DNA from 2 places in the Alteromonas sp. KC3 genome. Region 1 is predicted to be linked to the other one. Evidence: predicted binding sites of a transcription regulator. Region 1 holds the regulator's gene; the other holds the start of a gene.
What was found. Region 1 encodes FliA, which starts transcription of late flagellar genes. Its sites were predicted from a motif close to CTAAAGNTNNNNNNNNNNNNGCCGATA; they were not measured.

Region 2: the regulator FliA is predicted to act here: its motif matches at 1,420-1,446, upstream of JN178_RS10315 (VC2046/SO_2500 family protein).

The regions. Positions count from the first base shown of each region.
Region 1 covers NZ_AP024235.1:1,165,051-1,170,643, forward strand. The annotation lists gene flhF (flagellar biosynthesis protein FlhF) at 1-1,261, shown strand, start outside; gene JN178_RS05180 (MinD/ParA family protein) at 1,267-2,133, shown strand; gene JN178_RS05185 (RNA polymerase sigma factor FliA) at 2,130-2,861, shown strand; gene cheY (chemotaxis response regulator CheY) at 2,898-3,281, shown strand; gene JN178_RS05195 (protein phosphatase CheZ) at 3,316-4,071, shown strand; gene JN178_RS05200 (chemotaxis protein CheA) at 4,084-5,593, shown strand, end outside.
Region 2 covers NZ_AP024235.1:2,291,118-2,296,710, reverse strand. The annotation lists gene JN178_RS10320 (tetratricopeptide repeat-containing response regulator) at 1-1,349, opposite strand, end outside; gene JN178_RS10315 (VC2046/SO_2500 family protein) at 1,486-2,034, shown strand; gene trhO (oxygen-dependent tRNA uridine(34) hydroxylase TrhO) at 2,196-3,191, shown strand; gene JN178_RS10305 (EF-hand domain-containing protein) at 3,250-3,492, shown strand; gene JN178_RS10300 (DEAD/DEAH box helicase) at 3,622-4,962, opposite strand; gene JN178_RS10295 (CoA transferase subunit B) at 5,056-5,593, opposite strand, start outside.

The DNA of each region.
Region 1 (5,593 bases):
GCCAGAGGCTAAGTTGTCAGTGCCAAAACCCGCCTCTAAAGCGCCCGGTCAGAAAGCTGTTCCTAGCTTAAGTGAAATCATCGGTGATGACGGCCCAGACAGTTTAAAAGCGCTACTTGAAAAGCAACATGGTTCAAGCGCTCAGCCGCAAAGCCAAAAAGATACCTCTGCCAATGCGCAACATGCTAATGAAATTGCATCGCACCTTAACTTTTCTGATGACTTTATTGATGAAGTTGAAGCTGCTCAGCCTCAACCTCAATCCCGTGCGAGCCGCTATGAGCAAGCAGATGCGTTTCCTTCACATCAAGCGTCAAGCATAGATGAAACTGCGCCTAATCAATCAGACGAACTTGCTCAGATTAAAGAAGAGCTAGCGTCACTGAGAAATGTTTTACAGTATCAGGTGGCTGATTTAATGGACGCAAAAAATAAGCGTCAAAAACCCGTTCATCAATATTTGATAACGCGTTTAACCGATATGGGCTTAAGTCATGCGCTTGCGACTCAGCTAATAAATTACACGCCTGCTCACTACAATGAGCGCGAAGCGTGGGTTTACCTTCTTAACCTATTGGCTAATCGCATAAATGTAACAGGTAACGATATACTTACCGCACAAGGCGCTGTTGCATTGGTGGGTCCTACTGGAACGGGAAAGACAACCACGGTAGCAAAATTGGCTGCGCGATATGCCCAAAAGTATGGCCCAGAATCAGTGGCAATGATCACCATTGATACGTACAGAATAGCTGCGTTTGAACAACTGGCTACTTACGGAAAGATAATTGGCTGTACAGTAAGAAAAGCACAAACCAGCGAAGAGTTAGCAGATTTACTTTTCCAACTGCGTCACAAGCGTCTAGTATTGATTGATACAGCAGGGTTTAGTCAGCGAGATAGCCGTTTGATTAAACAAATTAAGCAATTTGACAATGGTCAAATGCCACAAGTGAAAAAATATTTGGTAGCGCAGGCAAATACACAATATCCTGCACTGCAGAGAATAATTAAAGCGTATGATGAAATTGAACTAAGTGGCTGTATTTTCACAAAGTTAGATGAGTGCTACTCTTTAGGAGAGGTGCTTAGTGCTGCAGTTGAGTACCAGTTACCGGTTAGTTATGTCACCGATGGGCAAAAAGTACCAGAAGACATTAAGATTGCAGAAGCAAAATCTTTGGTTTCTGCTGCTGCAAAGCTTTATAAAAAGTACGGTTTGAATCATACTAGTAGTAACAACGCCATTAAAACAGCATAAGCAGTATGATTGACGACCAAGCGAGTAGCTTAAGAAAAATGAAGCAATCAAGGTTAATCAAAGTTATTGCCGTCACCGGAGGTAAAGGTGGCGTCGGTAAAACAAATATTACACTAAACACCGCCATTGCTATGGCTAAGCAGGGTAAGCGTGTAATGGTTCTCGATGCAGACTTAGGTCTGGCTAATGTCGATGTGATGTTAGGTCTTCGCGTCGAGAAAAATCTTTCTCACGTATTATCGGGTGAATGCACGCTTGATGAGGTACTCGTCACTGGTCCGCATGGAATCAAGATTGCGCCAGCGACATCGGGTACACAGTCAATGGCAGAGTTATCACCTACTCAGCATGCGGGTTTAATACGCGCCTTTAGTGAATTACGTTCACAAATTGATGTTCTCATCGTCGATACCGCAGCGGGTATCTCAGACATGGTATTAAGCTTTTCTAAAGCGTCGCAGGATATTATGGTTGTAGTGTGCGACGAGCCTACATCATTAACTGACGCTTACGCGCTGATCAAAATTTTGAATCGCGAACACGGTGTGTTTCGATTTAAAGTGGTCGCCAATATGGTGCGCGACGTGCGGGAAGGGCAAGAGCTGTTTAGTAAATTAAGTAAAGTAACAGGTCGATTTTTGGATGTTGCACTAGAATTAGTGGCAACTGTCCCGTTTGATGAAAATATTCGTAAAGCGGTACGCAAACAAACCGCTATCGTCGATGCCTACCCAGGTTCGCCTGCTGCCGTTGCAATTACTCAACTGGCTAACAAGGCATTGTCATGGCCAATCCCGGCTCAGCCAGGTGGTCATTTAGAGTTTTTCATTGAACAGTTGGTTGCAGAGAAAGCAGTAGGAAATCAGCGTTGAATAGCAAGGCAGCAGCTTATCAACAACAAACCGATAAGTCGCAGTTAGTCGAACGACATGCGCCTTTGGTTAAACGTATCGCTCATCACTTGATGGCGCGTTTGCCCGCTAGTGTACTTGTTGACGATTTAATTCAATCAGGCATGATTGGTTTATTAGAAGCTGCTCGCAATTTTGACGGCTCGAAAGGTGCGAGCTTTGAAACCTTTGCGGGTATTCGTATCCGCGGTGCTATGCTGGACGAGATTCGAAAAGGCGATTGGACGCCGCGGTCAGTGCATCGCAACGGTCGCGCGATAACAGAAGCCATTTCGCAAGTAGAAGGCGAGACTGGACGCGATGCCAGAGATTCTGATATTGCTGCTAAACTCAATGTGAGTTTGCAGGACTATCATCAAATGTTGAATGAAGTAAATGCTGGTAAGTTGGTTGGCATTGAAGATTTAGGTGTGTCTGAGGACGTTATTTCGACTGAACAAAATCGGGGTAGCGACGCACCACTTGAAGACTTGATGCAAGGTGCTTTCCAAAAGGCGTTAGCCCATGCGATTACAACATTACCTGAACGAGAAGCTATCGTGCTTTCTTTATACTATGATGAAGAGCTAAACCTACGAGAAATAGGTGAAGTACTTGATGTTAGTGAATCGAGAGTAAGCCAAATTCACAGTCAGGCCATGTTAAAACTCAAATCACGAATGAAGTCGTGGCAAGCTGACGAAGAATAGATATTAATAACAATTAACCCCTCACTGGAGGCTATTTTGGATAAAAGTATGAAAATTCTCGTGGTTGACGATTTTTCTACCATGAGACGTATCATCAAAAACCTACTTAAAGACTTGGGTTTCTCCAACATCCAGGAAGCGGATGACGGAAGTACGGCGTTGCCAATGCTACAGCAAGGCGACTTTGACTTTGTCGTTACCGATTGGAATATGCCAGGCATGCAAGGAATTGACTTGCTGCGTGCTATTCGTGCCGATGACAAACTGAAGCATTTGCCTGTGCTAATGGTTACTGCTGAAGCCAAGAAAGAACAAATTGTTGCGGCAGCGCAAGCCGGCGTAAATGGCTATGTAGTTAAGCCTTTCACAGCTGCAACATTAAAAGAAAAATTGGATAAAATTTTCGAACGTTTAGGTTGATCCAGACGCTCACCAGAGAAACGAGGTTTACTGGATGTCACCAAATGTAAACGTTCCGATTACATTGGACGAAGCTAAACAACTTGTTGCCTATCTTGAAGAGGGTGACAACGCTTCAGCCAATGCGCTACTTGAAGCAGCCTCAATGAAGGAGAATGTTGAGCTGTTTGCAGAAGTAGGAAAACTGACGCGTCAACTTCATGATGCGCTCAATAATTTTCAGATTGACGATCGCATTAAGAATCTTGCGACCGAAGATATGCCTGATGCACAGTCTCGTCTGACATACGTCATTGAAGAAACTGAAAAAGCTGCTAATACTACTATGGATGCAGTAGAAGCGAGCATGCCAATTGCAGAAACGCTCGCTGAGCGCATCGAGAAAGTGATGCCTGAGTGGAAAAAGCTAATGAGCCGCCAAATAGAATTAGGCGAGTTCAAAGCGCTTTGTGCAGATTTAGATAACTTACTTGAAGAAAGCGCAGAGCAATCAACTAAGCTCACACAGTTACTGACAGAAGTATTGATGGCACAGGGTTATCAAGATTTAACTGGTCAGGTAATTCGCCGCGTTATCGACTTGGTAAAAGAAGTCGAGGACAGCCTAGTAAACATGTTAACCATGTTTGGCGAGCGCGACGGTTCAGAACATTCTAAACCTTCTAGCGTTAAGGCCGATAAAAATGATGGTGTACAAGCGGAAGGCCCAATTATTGACGCGGAAAATCGCGATGATGTTGTTTCTGGCCAAGATGATGTAGATGATCTTTTGTCTAGCTTAGGTTTTTAGGGGAGCGGGCGCATGTCGTTTGATGTTGACGAGGATATATTACAGGACTTTCTAGTAGAAGCTGGAGAGATACTTGAACAATTACAAGAACAGCTCGTTGATCTTGAGAACAATCCAGAAGACGCGGATTTGCTGAATGCAATTTTCCGCGGCTACCATACTGTTAAAGGCGGAGCAGGGTTTCTATCCCTGACTGAGTTGGTTGAAATATGCCACGGGGCCGAAAACGTTTTCGATGTTATGCGAAACGGGCAACGTACACTCACGCCGGAGTTAATGGATATTATTTTGCAGGCCACCGATGTGGTGGTAGAGATGTTTGAACGTGTTAAAGCGCGTGATCCTCTAGAACCTGCAGATGCACATCTTGTCGACTTATTACACAAACTAAGTCGCCCAGAATCTCCTGACGAAAATATCTTTGGCGATACTGCACCCAGTGCAACTCAGCCTGCAGAGGTTGAGGATGAGCCTGAACTTGTTATTGAAGAGTCAGAGCCTACATCGTCGTCAAGTGACGGTGGTGGCATTGATGAAATCACTGAAGATGAATTCGAAGCCTTGCTAGATGAACTTCATGGTTCAAGTGCTCCCGGTCAGTCTGCACCAAAAGCGGCAGCGCCAGCGAAAGCCGCTGAACCTGCACCAAGCGCAGGCGGTGATAGCGATGACATCACCGATGAAGAATTCGAAGCGCTTCTTGACGATTTACACGGTAAAGGTCAATTTGGCGGTAGCGAAGATGCAGCACCTGCATCAGCACCTGCGCCAGCGGCACCGGTATCTGCATCAAGCGATGAAGAAATTACTGACGACGAGTTTGAAGCGCTACTTGATCAATTGCATGGTTCGGGGCAAGGTCCTACCAAACAATCGTCAACGCCCGCTGAGCCAGTGGTAGATAAAACGGCTACCGACGCGATTAACAAAGCGAAAAGCGAAGCGCCAGCAGCACCTAAGGCTGGTCCAGCGCCGCAAAAGGCTGCAGCAGCCGCTCCTGCTCCAGCGCCTGCTGGGGCAGCGAAGAAAGAAGCACCCAAAAAAGACGATAAAAAAGCCGCACCAGCAGCACCTCCGGCTGAGACTACAGTGCGTGTTGACACCAAGCGCTTAGATCAAATTATGAATATGGTCGGCGAGTTGGTATTGGTTCGAAATCGCCTTATTAGTTTGGGTATTAATAGCAATGACGAAAGTATGTCGAAAGCTATTGCTAACCTTGATGTTGTAACAGGCGACTTGCAAGGCGCGGTGATGAAAACCCGCATGCAGCCAATCAAAAAGGTATTTGGTCGATTCCCCCGCGTTGTACGCGACCTCGCTCGAAGCCTCAAGAAAGAAATTACCCTTGAGTTGGTTGGTGAAGAAACCGATCTAGATAAGAACTTGGTTGAAGCATTGGCCGATCCGTTGGTTCACTTGGTGAGAAACTCAGTGGACCATGGTATTGAAATGCCTGATGACCGCGCAGCGGCCGGTAAACCGCGCATGGGGACGGTTCAGCTGTCTGCATCACAAGAAG
Region 2 (5,593 bases), 1.1 Mb from region 1:
TTAGCGAGGTTTTGTTGCGCTTTCTTTTCTTGCTCGCTAAGCATAGAGCTACTATTGGCATCTAGCTTGTCTTGTCTACCTTCTAATATCTTAGACAGTTCAAGTGCGTCATCATATTCGCCAAGCTTGTACATTACATTAATGCTATCTGGAATAAACGCAGTCGGTAGTTCAGGGTATTTGTTTTCAAGTGCTATTTGAGAGTCTGATAAATGTCGTTTGGCATCAATGAGTTTTCCATCAATTGCGCTGACTCTTGCATTTACAATCTTTCCGAATATTTCAACATCGAATTCCCTGTCTATACGTTGTAAATGTTCATCAAATTTACCGCGTTGTAGAGTAAGAAGTGCTTCTTGTTGGTACTTGTTTCGCTGTTTCTTATCGTCGAAAAATTCTGCAACATCTAGCATTGCGCGGATAATACCGCACCAATGAAGGCTATTTTGATACACAGTACGTTTTGATAAATCCCATATCGCTTGGCTTGAACTTGCTGCTAATACCAAATCTTGATTGGCCCGCGCTATATTGCAGGCTTGAAAGTGGCGCGTAAGCGAGAAAGGCGATAACTTTATGGCTTCTTTAATTGCTTCTATAGCCGCTTCGCCTTGCTTTAGCGCTTGATTTGCCTGAGCGATGATATCGTGGGCATCTGCATTAAAGCGGTTCTTCTTTATAATGCGTTTTGCTATGGAAATAGCTTTCTCGTTTTGCTCAAGTTGTAGATACGTTTTACCTAGTGCTACCTGAGCCCACAGAACGGGTTTTCCATTTATATAGTCTTGTAACACATCAAGTGCTTTAGATGGTTCGTTTATTTGCCAATAAAGTTCGATAAGCAGTTGTTCACAATGACCTTTGTAATGTGATGGAGAGGCTAGCAGTTCTTCAATATGGTCTATTGCTGCATTATATTCTTGTTGTTCTATTAGGCGATAAGCCTCTTTAAGAAACTGACGCTTTTGCCAGGCTCTTATGATGCGAGACTTAAGTTGAACCTGAGAAAAAGGTTTAATCAAAAAGTCATCGGGACGTCTGTCAATTGAACCTAAAACCACAGGTCTTGCGCTATCTGCACTAATCAGTACAAAAACGGATGTTGGGTTAATCAGTCGTCTTGTGCGCAGTTCTTCTATAAGTTCATAGCCATTCTTGTTGTCGGCACCAAGGTGAAGATCACAAACAATGATGTCGAATTTATGCTTCTTACATAGGGAAACGGCTTGTTCTGCAGACGATTTTGTAACGACATCGGATACACCCATAGAATGCATGAGCCCTTTTAACAACAGCAGGAATGGGCGTTGATCTTCAACAATCAAAACTTGTTTGTTACTAAATTGCATTTCCAATCCATGAATGGGTATCGCTCATAGCAGTATGATTATCTATTACGCGATAGAGAGCAATAATAAGCTCAAGAAAAACATTATCTTGCCGACAACCTAAGTATAAGTTTGTACGTGATAAACGCCAGATATAATGTCAGCAGAAGAGTTAAAGACAAATAACACACCCCCAATAGACCCAAGTCTATTTTGGGAGTCTAGCGGTATTCTGTCTAAGGCGACTTCCCAAGGCGCTCTATTTTCACTTTATTTAGCCATGCAACAACACGCATTGGCAGAACCCATTCACATCAATAGTGCCGATACACTTAACGACAATAAACGCGGTAGTATCGATTCAACGCTTGAAGCTTTAAATCATTACCCAAAAGCTAAACTTGAGGCAACGCCAAGTGATTGGAAAAACATGTCTGTTTTGTCGGAATTAATGAAAACAGACATTGCAACCGCAAGGTTGTTTCACGTTATGAACCCTCAACCACTTGCGCAAACCAACAACAAATTGCGACTACCAGATGATGTAATAGATAACTGTAGCTATGGTACTCAAAAGCGAGTAGCTAAAGCGTACTCTAGTACAATAGATGAAGATAACACGATGCTGTTTGATGTTGTCGAACAAAGTCATGCGTTTAATGACAACTTAACGTCCCGCCGCTGGGATGAATCTGTTGTTGCATAAGTTGTTGCATAAAATATCATCTACCCATCATTACTTTGACTGATGCTAATTGCAAAAAGGCATAAACCAGCACTGCCGTAGATTTGTAACTGTGAATCTGCTATATTGCGCGCCGCATTTTTGCACTGGTCTTACGCTCCAATCAGCAAAGGTTTAAAAACATGTCAAAATATATTGTATGTGCGATGTATAAATTCGTTGCACTTGAAAATTTCAAAGAAATGCGTCAGCCGCTTCTAGAGGCGATGGAAAGTAACGGTATTAAAGGTACGTTGTTACTTGCTCATGAAGGTATCAATGGCACAGTATCTGGTACGCGTGAAGGTATTGATGCGCTACTTGCGTATTTAAACAATGATACTCGAATTAATCCTATTTCTTTTAAAGAATCACTTCACGATGAACAGCCGTTTTATCGTACTAAGGTAAAACTGAAAAAAGAAATCGTAACCATGGGTGTTGAAGGTATCGATCCACGCAAAACGGTGGGTACCTACGTGAAGCCAAAAGATTGGAATGCGCTTATCAGCGATCCAGACGTTACCGTTATTGATACACGTAACGGTTATGAAATTGAAATTGGTACATTCAAAAACGCCATTGACCCGAAAACGGAAACATTTAGAGAGTTCCCTGAGTACGTGTCAAAAGAACTTGACCCAGCGAAAAATAAGAAAGTTGCCATGTTCTGTACAGGCGGTATTCGCTGTGAAAAATCTACTGCCTATCTAAAAGAGCAGGGGTTTGAAGAGGTTTATCATCTTGAAGGTGGAATTCTTCAGTATCTTGAAGACGTGCCAAAAGAAGAATCTATGTGGGAAGGCGACTGCTTTGTTTTTGATAATCGCGTTGCGGTTAATCACGACTTAGAAAAAAGCCACTATGAGCAGTGCTATGCTTGCCGTCTGCCCATTACTGAAGAAGACAAAGAAAGCGATAAGTATGAAGCTGGCGTAAGCTGTCCACACTGTTATGGCACTCATACAGACGAACAACTTGAGCGTTTCCGTGAGCGTGAAAAGCAGGTACAACTTGCTAAGTCACGTAAGCAAGAACACGTGGGTACTGAAGCGCGTTTAACCATGGAACAAAAACGTCAAGAGAAAGCGCAAGCCCAGCGATTACGTGCACTGAAAGCAAAAGAAAATCAGGCATAGACAGTAAGTTAGAAGGGCGTTACACTCGTGTTTATTGCAGTTGAAATAAGGAACGCGAGTGAGCACTCAACTTTCAGAATCTAAAATTGAAGAAATTAGAAAAGACTTCAGCTTTTTTGACCGCGATGGAAATGGTCAAATCGATTTGCCTGAATTCATCGAACTTCTTACGGTGATCTCACCAAAGACAAAAGCGAGCCACGTACAAGAAGGCTTTAAGCTCATCGACAGCAATGATGATGGCTTTATCGACTTCGAAGAATTTTTAGAGTGGTGGCAAGAGTGCTGGTGGGAATACTAATTTGAGTATTTTCCAGTAGCAATATAGAACTAAAAAGCGAGTTCAGGGCTCGCTTTTTTATTAATTTTTTACGCTAATCACTGCTTGTTAGTGGTTTTCGTTATTAGCGCTTATCAAGTAGCCCACGAGTTACTCTTCGTCAGCGGTATCTGTGTCGTCTTCCAGTGGCTTTCTTGGTTTGCGTTTTATCGGAACCATACCCACATCTTCACCGCCCATCGTATCGATACGCTTTTTATGCTGTTGTTTAATCGGTTTTGCTACCCGTTTTTTACCTTGCGCACCAGCTTGTTTGGATGCCTTTTTCTTTGCTGGAGCAAAGCCTTTAAAAGTAGCGGCATGTTTTGGGTGAGCACTGCACTCTAACGCGTATTGCAAATGGTTTTTAAGTGCTTCAAAGCTCTTCCAATCGCGCGGCCCAACTAAGGAAAATGCTTCGCCTTTTTGTCCTGCGCGGCCAGTACGGCCAATACGATGAATATATTCATCGGCGTTTTTAGGAAGATCAAAATTGACTACTAAGCCTACCTTAGAGAGATCAAGCCCACGTGATGCTAGGTCTGTTGTAACTAAGATACTGTGTTGACCACGCGCAAATGAACTCATGATTGCGGCGCGCTGGTTTTGTGGTAGATCGCCGCGAAGCGCAATAGCCTCTAAACCGTCTTCGTTGAGCAATGCTGCAATGCGGTCAGTATCTTCACGTGTAGCGGTAAATACAATGGCTTGATTGTAAGAACGGTTCGTTAACTCAGCGTGCAATATGGCATCTTTGTTATCGACGTTATCTGCAAAGAAACATCGCTGTTCTATATCACCGTGCTGGGCAGTCGCATCACCCACAGCAACGCGCACAGCACTTTTCGTTAATTGCCCCGTCATGTGCTTCAACTCAATATTATCGAGTGTGGCAGAGAACAGCATAGTTTGGCGTTTTCGGTGGTCTGCGTAATCGTTTATCATTTTAAGCTGTGCAGCAAACCCCAAATCAAGCATGCGGTCAGCTTCGTCAAAAATCAGCAGCTCCAGACCGTTTAGATATACGCTTTTATCGAGTAGATGGTCAGCTACACGACCCGCTGTGCCAACGATGATATGTGGGTTACGGCGCAGTGCTTTTACTTGATCATTATAATTTTCACCGCCAACAATTAGCGAGCAAGTAAGGTTCAACCCTGTGCACATCGACTTAGCTTCAATAAACACCTGTTTCGCTAATTCGCGAGTTGGCGCTAATATCAACGCGCGCGGGTCTTGACGACTAAGCGCTTTTTGCGACATTAAACGATTGATTGCTGGAACTAAAAAAGCGAAGGTTTTACCTGAGCCTGTTTTTGAAGACGCAATAATATCTTTACCTTGAATAGCCGGTAACATAGTGCGTTCTTGAATTTCGGTGAGCGTTGAAATGTTTTTAGTTTCAAGCTTAGAAATGATTTTATGGTGGACAGGTAAATCGGTAACTTGCAAAGGGATGCCTCTTAAAATAACGAATCGGCGCATTATCCCTTAATGATAGACATAATGAAAGAAGAGGGCATAAAGATGCCCTCTAAAATATGATTAAAGTGACATTTCTACCACATTGTCTGGAACAATAAGCTTGCCCGCTGTTTTTTCTTTAATCTCGTCAATACTAACGCCCGGCGCACGCTCTTGTAGTATAAACGCGCCGTCCTGCACGCTAAGTACTGCCAAGTCAGTGATAATCCTTGTGATACAATTAACGCCAGTTAACGGTAAAGTACATTCAGGCAGTAGTTTTGAATTGCCATGCTTGTCAGTGTGAGTCATGGTAACAATGATGTTTTTAGCGCCAGCTACAAGGTCCATAGCTCCGCCCATACCTTTAACCAGTTTACCAGGTATCATCCACGAAGCGATGTTACCGGAAACGTCCACCTCAAACGCGCCAAGTACCGTAAAATCAACGTGGCCACCACGGATCATGGCGAAGCTTTCAGCACTGTTGAAAATGGAGGCGCCGGTAATTGCTGTTACCGTTTCCTTGCCTGCATTTATCATGTCTGCATCTACTTCTTCTTCAGTAGGGTAACGGCCCATACCTAAAAGGCCATTCTCTGATTGCAACATAACGCTA